Regions from separate parts of the Acidovorax facilis genome, predicted to be linked through region 1. Evidence: predicted binding sites of a transcription regulator. Region 1 holds the regulator's gene; each other region holds the start of a gene.
The links. The regulator NrdR, encoded in region 1, represses ribonucleotide reductase genes. The targets are predictions, from matches to a motif close to CACNANATNTNGTG.
Positions count from the first base shown of each region.

Region 2: ACQ4MJ_RS01250 (ribonucleoside-diphosphate reductase subunit alpha) is a predicted target of NrdR. The motif match lies at 1,622-1,635, and genes of this name have one in related genera.
Region 3: ACQ4MJ_RS20360 (ribonucleoside triphosphate reductase) is a predicted target of NrdR. The motif match lies at 1,424-1,437, and genes of this name have one in related genera.

Region 1 is NZ_CP192460.1:1,115,408-1,118,646, reverse strand. Features, by position in the region: ZMP/ZTP riboswitch at 61-215, shown strand; gene glyA (serine hydroxymethyltransferase) at 251-1,495, shown strand; gene nrdR (transcriptional regulator NrdR) at 1,513-1,962, shown strand; gene ACQ4MJ_RS05065 (DMT family transporter) at 2,252-3,154, shown strand; gene ACQ4MJ_RS05060 (bifunctional metallophosphatase/5'-nucleotidase) at 3,170-3,239, opposite strand, start outside.
Region 2 is NZ_CP192460.1:273,329-276,567, forward strand. Features, by position in the region: gene ACQ4MJ_RS01250 (ribonucleoside-diphosphate reductase subunit alpha) at 1-1,527, opposite strand, end outside; gene ampD (1,6-anhydro-N-acetylmuramyl-L-alanine amidase AmpD) at 1,897-2,526, opposite strand; gene ACQ4MJ_RS01260 (sigma-54-dependent transcriptional regulator) at 2,510-3,239, opposite strand, start outside.
Region 3 is NZ_CP192460.1:4,444,285-4,447,523, reverse strand. Features, by position in the region: gene ACQ4MJ_RS20370 (nitric-oxide reductase large subunit) at 1-752, shown strand, start outside; gene ACQ4MJ_RS20365 (hemerythrin domain-containing protein) at 824-1,252, shown strand; gene ACQ4MJ_RS20360 (ribonucleoside triphosphate reductase) at 1,470-3,239, shown strand, end outside.

The DNA of each region.
Region 1 (3,239 bases):
CCCCGGACACACCGCCTCCCATTTCCCTGGCACCTTTGCGCGCGTCACGTCAGCTACACTAGCGAGGTACGCGACTGGCGATAGGCGCGGCATCCCACACAGGGTGCTGCCGCTGACGTGGAAACCGACAAGGGCCTGCCTCTTGTGAACCACTGGGAAGCGTGCCGCACGGGGTTTATCCCTCCTGCGTTCAGCCGTTCGCCTGGGCAGCCCTTGTTTCAAGGGACACAAGTTCATAGGACTGCCAATCATGTACGACCGCAATATTCTTGTCGAACAAACCGACCCCGAACTGTTTGCCGCCATCCAGGCTGAAAACGCCCGGCAAGAGCACCACATCGAGCTGATCGCCAGCGAGAACTACGCCTCCCCCGCCGTGATGTGGGCGCAGGGCACGCAGCTGACCAACAAATACGCCGAAGGCTACCCCGGCAAGCGCTACTACGGTGGCTGCGAGCATGTGGACGTGGCCGAGCAACTGGCCATCGACCGCGTCAAGCAGATCTTCGGCGCCGAAGCCGCCAACGTGCAGCCCCACTGCGGCGCCTCTGCCAACGAGGCGGTGTTCCTGGCCTTCCTGAAGCCCGGCGACACCATCATGGGCATGAGCCTGGCCGAAGGCGGCCACCTGACACATGGCATGCCGCTGAACATGTCGGGCAAGTGGTTCAACGTGGTCTCCTACGGACTGGACGCCAACGAAGCCATCGACTATGAAGCGATGGAAAAGAAGGCCCACGAGACCAAGCCCAAGCTCATCATCGCCGGTGCATCGGCCTACAGCCTGCACATCGACTTTGCGCGCTTTGCCAAGGTGGCCAAGGACGTGGGTGCGATCTTCATGGTGGACATGGCCCACTACGCTGGCTTGATCGCAGCTGGTGTGTACCCCAACCCCGTGCCCCACGCCGACGTGGTCACCTCCACCACGCACAAGAGCCTGCGCGGCCCCCGTGGCGGCATCATCCTGATGAAGGCCCAGCACGAAAAGGCTATCAACAGCGCCATCTTCCCCGGCCTGCAAGGCGGCCCGCTGATGCACGTGATCGCCGCCAAGGCCGTGGCCTTCAAGGAAGCTCTGCAACCCGAGTTCAAGGCCTACCAGGAGCAAGTAGCGAAGAACGCCAAGGTGGTGGCAGAGACGCTGACCGCACGCGGCCTGCGCATCGTGAGCGGCGGCACGCAAAGCCACGTGATGCTGGTGGACCTGCGCGCCAAGGGCATCACCGGCAAGGAAGCCGAGGCCGTGCTGGGCGCCGCCCACATGACCATCAACAAGAACGCGATCCCCAACGACCCTGAAAAGCCGATGGTGACCAGCGGCGTGCGCATCGGCACCCCCGCCATGACCACGCGCGGTTTCAAGGAAGAAGAGGCCCGCATCACGGCCAATCTGATCGCCGACGTGCTGGACAACCCGCGCGACGAAGCCAACATCGCTGCGGTGCGTGCCAAGGTCAATGCCCTGACCGCCCGCTTCCCCGTCTACGGCTAAATCCACAGCCGAAAACCATGAAGTGCCCCTTCTGCAGCCACCTCGAGACGCAAGTCGTTGAAACGCGGGTGTCTGAGGATGGGGTCTTCATCCGCCGCCGCCGCCAGTGCGGCGCGTGCGACAAGCGCTTTACCACCTACGAGCGGCCGGAAGTGAACTTCCCGGCCATCGTCAAGAAGGACGGGCGCCGCATTGAATACGACCGGGGCAAGCTGCTCGCCTCGTTCAACCTGGCTTTGCGCAAGCGCCCCGTGAGCACCGACCAGATCGACAGCGCCATCGAGCGCATCGAGGAAAAGCTGCTCAACCTGGGCCAGCGCGAGGTGATCTCCAGCCGCATTGGTGAGCTCGTGATGCGCGAGCTCAAGAAGCTCGACAAGGTGGCCTACATCCGCTTTGCCAGCGTGTACCGCAGCTTTGAAGACATCGACGACTTCCGCGCCATGGTCGACGAAGTGCGCAAGTAAAAGCCTTCGTATTGCTGTCTGCACCGGTGCCGGCTACAGGGCCGGACGATCTCAGGCGATTTTGGCCTCCAGCGGTTATCACACAAGCGCTAACAGCTATAAATAGAGTAGCACCCACATCCACGGGCGACGCATGTGGACCTGTGCGGGCGGGCGCTGTCGCGCGTGCTACACCGCAAAATGCTCCAAAATTAATAGCTGCCCGCGCTTTCTGGACAAACGCTAGGTGCCAATTTGGCTTGAAAACTGGCTTGGTGCGAGCCAGCGCGTGAGTCGCTTGTACTCCACAATGCGCCCGGTGAAAACCCGCCACTTCCTGCAGCTGGTGCTGCTGTCCGCCCTGTGGGGCGCCTCCTTTCTTTTCATCCGCATTGCCAGCCCCGTGCTCGGGCCCAACGTGATGGCCGCGCTGCGCATTGGGCTGGCCACGCTGACGCTGATGGGCATCATGCGGGTCGCCAACGAACCCTGGCCGTGGCGCCATTGGCGCGAGCTGTTCGGGCTGGGCACGCTCACCGTCGCACTGCCTTTTCTGCTGTATGCCTGGGCGGCCTTGCACCTGCCCGCCGGCTACAGCTCACTGCTCAACACCATGGCCGTGCCCTTTGGCGTGATTGCCGCCGCGTGGATGAAGGAGGACACACTGAGCACGCGCAAGTGGCTGGGTTGCGTCTGCGGCTTTGCGGGGGTGGCGCTGATCGTGCAGCTGGGGCCCGTGGAGCCCACGCCTGCCTTGCTGATGGCCGCGGCGGCCTGCATTGCAGCGTCTGCGTGCTATGGCATCTCTACGACGTGGATGAAGCGCGCCACGACGCGAATGTCCCCGTTGTCGATCGCCGCAGGCATCCACGCCGCCGCGCTGGTGTTGCTGCTGCCGGGCGCTGCGTGGAGCCTGCCCGAGGCCCGTTTCACACCGGGGGCACTGGCTGCGGTGGCCGTGATGGGCATCGTGACCTCGGGCCTGGCCTACTGGCTCAACCTGCGGGTGCTCAAACATGTCTCGCCCGTGGCAGCGATGAGTTCGGCCTTCATGATCCCGCTGTTCGGTGTGGCCTGGGGCCACATCTTTCTGGGCGAGGCCTTGGGCCCCGGGATGGTGTGGGGCGGGGCGCTGGTGCTGGTGGCCACCGGGCTGGTGACAGGATTCAACCCGCTGCGCTGGCTGGCGGCAATGCGCCCGGGGCGCAGCTAAGAACCAGCACGCGCCTCAGCGGGCCCCGCGCGTGATGCGGTCAGTGGCGGGCACCGGCACCGGGCTGTGGGCTCGGAAGTAAGCC
Region 2 (3,239 bases), 840 kb from region 1:
CAGGTCGGGCACGTTGGAGGGCGAGAACAATGTCCAGGTGCCCTTTTCCATCACGCGGCGCATGAACAGGTCAGGGATCCAGTTGGCCGTGTTCATGTCGTGCGTGCGGCGGCGGTCGTCGCCAGTGTTCTTGCGCAGTTCCAGGAACTCTTCGATATCCAGGTGCCAGGTTTCCAGGTAGGTGCAGACGGCGCCTTTGCGCTTGCCGCCCTGGTTCACCGCCACAGCGGTGTCGTTGACCACCTTGAGGAAGGGCACCACGCCTTGCGATTCGCCGTTCGTGCCCTTGATGTGGGAGCCCAGGGCGCGCACGCGGGTCCAGTCATTGCCCAGGCCACCAGCAAACTTGGACAGCAGGGCGTTTTCCTTGATCGATTCGTAGATACCATCCAGGTCGTCGGGCACCGTGGTCAGGTAGCAGCTGGACAGCTGCGAGCGCAGGGTGCCGCTGTTGAACAGCGTGGGGGTGGACGACATGAAGTCGAAGGACGACAGCACTTCGTAGAACTCGATTGCGCGGGCCTCGCGGTCGGTTTCATTGAGTGCCAGGCCCATGGCCACGCGCATGAAGAACGCCTGGGGCAGTTCGATGCGGGTTTTCTTGACGTGCAGGAAGTAGCGGTCATACAGGGTCTGCAGGCCGAGGTAGTCGAACTGAAGGTCGCGCTCGGCCTTGAGCGCGGCGCCCAGGCGGTTCAGGTCGTATTGCTTGAGCAGGCGCTCGTCCAACAGCTCGTTGTCCACCCCCTTCTGGATGAAGGCGGGGAAATAGTCCCTGTAGGCCTGGCCCATGTCGCTCTGGGCGACCTCGCGTCCCAGCACTTCGCGCACGATGGTATGCAGCAGCAGGCGGGCCGTGGCATAGGTGTAGTCAGGGTCTTTTTCGATCAGGGTGCGGGCGGCGAGGATGGACGCCTTGTAGACCTCGTCCATGGGAACGCCGTCATACAGGTTGCGCATGGTCTCGGCGACGATGGGCGCGGCCTGGATGTCGGCGCCGAGGTTGGCGCAGGCCGATTCGATGAGCCCGTGCAGGCGCAGGATGTCCAGCTGCACGCGTTGGCCGTTGTCGATCACGTTCAACATGGGGGTTGCGGGCGCGAGCTGTTCCTGGTGGTGGGCACGCTCTTGCGTGCGGCGCTCGCGGTACAGAACATAGGCCCGGGCGACTTCGTGGTGTTCGCCGCGCATCAGGCCCAGTTCAACCTGATCCTGCACGTCTTCAATATGGAAGGTGCCGCCACCGGGACGCGAGCGCATGAGGGCGCGGACCACATTCTGGGTGAGCGTGTCCACCACCTCGCGCACGCTGGCGGAGGCGGCGCCCTGCGTGCCGTGCACTGCCAGAAATGCCTTCATCATCGCCACCGCAATTTTTTGCGGCTCAAAGGGAACGACTGCTCCGTTGCGGCGAATGATCTGATAGTGCGCCAGCGAGTTACCCGCCGCTGCTGGTGCGGACTGGGTGTTTGGGGCCTCGGGGGAGGCGGCATGGGGCGTGGAAGGCGTGTTCAAAGCAGCTTGCATGGGGGGTCCTCTTCTGTGGGCTGTCTGGGGTGTGGTGCGCGGCCTGGATGCCGTCGCAGCGTGTGAGTGGTGCGGCGGACTACTGTCTGGCGCACACTATATATGGTGTGTCACATGCATTCAAGACACTACCGGTAGTGTACCGTCGTATTGCCCTCAGAAAAACGAAACAGCATGTCAGCGGCGCCGCAGGGCCTTCTGCTGACCCCGCCGGAACCCGTTGCCCCTGCGGAAAAGCAGGGCGAAAACCTCGCAAACACAAGCGTTTCGAGCGGATTTTCTGCGCGAGGCCGCGTGGTGTCTGGGGACGCGACGATGTGCAAATGCACATAGAAAAAAGTCGCTGAATGTGGCGCTGCCACAGCGCCCTCAGCGAGCGGCTTGAATGTCAGGCCAGGTGGCTGCCGGAAAACGTTGCATGGGCCAGTTCAGTGCTTTTTGTACCTGCGCCCAATCGAAGCCGGAGCCTGGGTCCTGCTTGCGCCCGGGCGCGATGTGCTCATGCCCTGCGATGTGTTCAATGGGGTAGCGCTGTTCGATGTCCTGGCAGAGCGTTGTCAGGGTCTGGTACTGCGCGGGTTCGAACGCAAGCCCTTCAAGGCCTTCCAGTTCAATGCCAATCGAGTCATCGTTGCACTGGCTGCGGCCACGGTAGGCCGACTGGCCAGCATGCCAGGCCCGAAGATCACAGTCCACAAACTGCCAAAGGGCGCCGGTGCGGTCAATGAAGAAATGCGACGAAACGGCCAAACCACGGATGCTCTGGTAGTAGGGGTGTGCGTCCCAGTCCAGCGAATTGGTGAATAGCTGTTGCACCGCATTCCCGCCATATGTGCCTGGCGGCAAACTGATGGAATGCACCACGATCAGGTCGATGGAGGAACTTGCCGGGGCAGGGCGCACACCATGGTTGGGGGATTCCAGCCTAGTTGCTGCACGGTGCCATCCACCGTCCCAAGGCGTTGATCTGCCTGGTGCCGCGTCAGCCGATCTCGTCATGCGGGTCCTGGTCATTGGGGACGGCGATGTTCAGCCGGGCGATGCGGTAGCGTATCTGACGCAGGCTGATGCCCAGCCGGGCTGCGGTGGCGGTTCTGTTGAAACCCGCTTCGCGCAAGGCTCGTATCAGAATGTCCCGCTCCTGCTGGTCCAGCCAGGCCTGAAGGTCATTGGGCAGAGGGACCGAGCAGCCCGTGCTGGCGGCGGGCTGTGGTGATTGGTAGGCAGGCTGCGCCTCGGTGTGGTTGGGGAGGGTGGGGGCTGGTAGCGTCCGCGCCACCAATGGGGCGGGGGTGCCAGAGGGCCAGTCCACATGCAGCTCGTCTCCGTCGCTGAGTGCCACGGCCCGGTGCAACAGGTTTTCCAGTTCGCGGACGTTGCCGGTCAGGGGGTGTGCGGCAATGGCTTGGAGCGCATGCTCTGTCAGAGAAGGCACTGGCATGCCAGATTCCTGGGCGATGCGCGCCAGAAGTGCGGCACACAGCACAGGCAGATCTTCACGCCGCTCGCGCAACGGGGGGATCACGATTTCGATCACGTTGAGCCGGTAATAGAGATCCTGGCGGAAGCGGCCCGATTGCACGTCGGCGGCCAGGTCGCGGTGTGTGGCGCTCACGATGCGCACATCCACCGTCTCCTCCTGGGTGGAGCCAAGAGGTCGTACGCTGCGCTCCTGGATGGCGCGCAGCAATTTGGACTGCATGGCCAAGGGA
Region 3 (3,239 bases), 2.2 Mb from region 1:
TGTCGCCACGCATGGCCACGGCCGCCAGCCTGGCCTCGGCCTCGCTGTTCATGCTGGGCGGCGTGCCCGGCACCTTCCACCACCTGTACTTTGCGGGCACCACCACGCCGGTGATGGCGGTGGGCGCATCGTTCAGCGCGCTGGAAGTGGTGCCCCTGGTGGTGCTGGGCCACGAGGCCTGGGAACACTGGCGCCTGCAGCACCGCGCGAAGTGGATGGCCAACCTCAAGTGGCCCCTCATGTGCTTCGTGGCCGTGGCCTTCTGGAACATGCTGGGCGCGGGCGTCTTCGGCTTCATGATCAACCCGCCCATTGCGCTGTACTACCTGCAAGGTTTGAACACCACGCCGGTGCACGCCCATGCCGCCCTGTTCGGTGTCTACGGCTTCCTCGCCCTGGGCTTCACGCTGCTGGTGCTGCGCTACATCCGGCCGCAGTTGGTGTTCAGCGAACGGCTCATGAAGACGGGCTTCTGGTGGCTCAACGCGGGCCTGGTGCTGATGATTGCCACCAGCCTGCTGCCCATCGGCCTGTTCCAGTTCCACGCCAGCGTGACCGAAGGCCTGTGGTACGCCCGGGGCGAAGCCTTCATGCAGCAGCCCTTCATGCAGACCCTGCGCTGGGTGCGCACCTTTGGCGACGTGGTCTTCATCGTCGGCGCGCTGGCCATGGCCTGGCAGGTGGTGAGCGGGCTGTTCGGCTCGCGCGCCCCGGCGCAAGCGGGCCCCTACCTGGCACAGGCCCGTCGCTGAAATGCACTGTGCGCGGCGGCTGCCACAAGCGGCCACCGCGCTCACACACCGTTTGCCCACAAGGACTGACCATGAACCTCGACAAATTCAAACACCAGCACACTGACATTCTGCGCAGCATCGCCACCTTGCGCGCCCTGGCCCAGGCGGGCGTAGAGGCCAATGCCAGCGCCATCGCGCAGGGCATCGTGGCCATGAGCGGCACCATCAAGCTGCACCTGGCCGTGGAAGACCAGGTGCTGTACCCCGCACTGCAGCGCGGCGGCAACGCCGAACTGGCGCGCCTGGGCCGCCAGTACCAAAGCGAGATGGCATCGATCGCCAGCGCCTACGACGCGTTTGCACGCCGCTGGAACACCGCCGAGGGCGTGCGCCGCGATGCCCAGGGCTTTCGCAACGAGGCCAACGTGGTGCTGCGCCGTGTGTTCGAGCGCATGCAGCGCGAAGACCATGACTTCTATCCGCGCATCGAGGAGGAAGAAGCCACCGCCTGCCATTGAGCAGCACCCTCCTGCACCCCACTGCATGCCTGCGCATGCACCTCTGATCCATCGGTAGGGCCTGACGGCACCTTCCTTTCCGCCGGCCCCTGTGCCGGCGTTTTTTACCCCTGCTTACCGCCTCGATTGTGTTGAATCAAACTACCTATAGTGTTTGATGGGTATCGTGGACACCATAGGTAGTGTTTTTAACCCGTTCCACAGATTGGTCGAACCCATGGCGTCCACCCTTGCCACCTTGCCCCGCGAAGTCGTTTTGCGCAGCGGCCAGCGCGTTCCGTTTGATGCCGAACGCATCCGCGCCGCGCTGGCCAGCGCCGGGCAGGCCTCGGGTGAATACGGCGCCGACGAAGCGGCATTGCTCACCGCCCAGGTCACCAAGGTGCTCATCCACCGCTTCCAGGGCGAGGCCCCCACCATCGAGCAGATCCAGGACGTGGCCGAGCAGACGCTGATCGCCGCCAACCACCTGGCCACCGCGCGCGCCTACATCGTCTACCGCGAGCAGCACGCCACGCTGCGCGCCGACAGGCAGACGCTGGTCGATGTGGAAAGCTCCATCAACGAATACCTCACGCGTGCCGACTGGCGCGTGAACGCCAACGCCAACCAGGGCTACTCGCTGGGCGGGCTGATCCTGAACGTGGCGGGCAAAGTCACGGCCAACTACTGGCTCTCGCACGTGTACACGCCCGAGATCGGCGAGGCGCACAGGAGCGGCGACATCCACATCCACGACCTCGACATGCTCAGCGGCTACTGCGCGGGCTGGTCGCTGCGCACGCTGCTGCACGAGGGGCTCAACGGCGTGCCGGGCAAGGTGGAGGCGGGGCCGCCCAAGCACATGAGTTCCGCCGTGGGGCAGATCGTGAACTTCCTGGGTACTCTGCAAAACGAGTGGGCGGGCGCGCAGGCGTTCTCGTCGTTCGACACCTACATGGCGCCTTTCGTGCGCATCGATGCCATGGATTACGCCGCTGTGCGCCAGTGCATCCAGGAGCTGGTCTACAACCTCAACGTGCCCTCGCGCTGGGGCACGCAAACACCGTTCACCAACCTCACGTTTGACTGGACATGCCCTGACGATCTGCGCGAGCAAGTGCCGGTGATCGGCGGCGTGGAGATGCCGTTTAGCTATGGCGAGCTGCAGGCCGAGATGGACCTGATCAACCGCGCCTACATCGACGTGATGACCACGGGCGACGCCAAGGGCCGGGTCTTCACCTTCCCCATCCCCACGTACAACATCACCAAAGATTTTCCGTGGGAGAGCGAGAACGCGCAGCTGCTGTTCGAGATGACGGCCAAGTACGGCCTGCCGTACTTCCAGAACTTCATCAATTCCGAGCTGGAGCCGAACATGGTGCGCTCCATGTGCTGCCGCCTGCAGCTGGATTTGCGCGAGCTGCTCAAGCGTGGCAACGGCCTCTTCGGCAGCGCCGAGCAGACGGGCAGCCTGGGCGTGGTGACGATCAACTGCGCACGCCTCGGGTATTTGCATGCGGGCGATGAAGCCGGTCTGTTTGCCGCGCTGGACCGCCTCCTGGAGCTGGGCAAACAAAGCCTGGAGACCAAGCGCAAGCTGATTCAGCGGTTGATGGACCAGGGCTTGTTCCCCTACACCAAGCGGTATCTCGGCACTTTGCGCAACCACTTTTCCACGCTGGGCGTGAACGGCATCAATGAGATGGTGCGCAACTTCACGGCAGACCAGCACGACATCACCAGCGAATGGGGCCATGCGTTTGCCGTGCGCCTGCTCGACCACGTGCGCGAGCGCATGACCGCCTTCCAGGAAGAAACCGGCCACCTCTACAACCTGGAAGCCACGCCTGCCGAAGGCACGACCTACCGCTTCGCCAAGGAAGACAAGAAGCGCTGGCCCGCCATCCTGCAGGCGGGCACATCCGAGCAGCCTTATTACACCAACTCGTCGCAACTGCCCGTGGGCTTCACCGACGACCCGTTCGAGGCGCTGATGCGACAG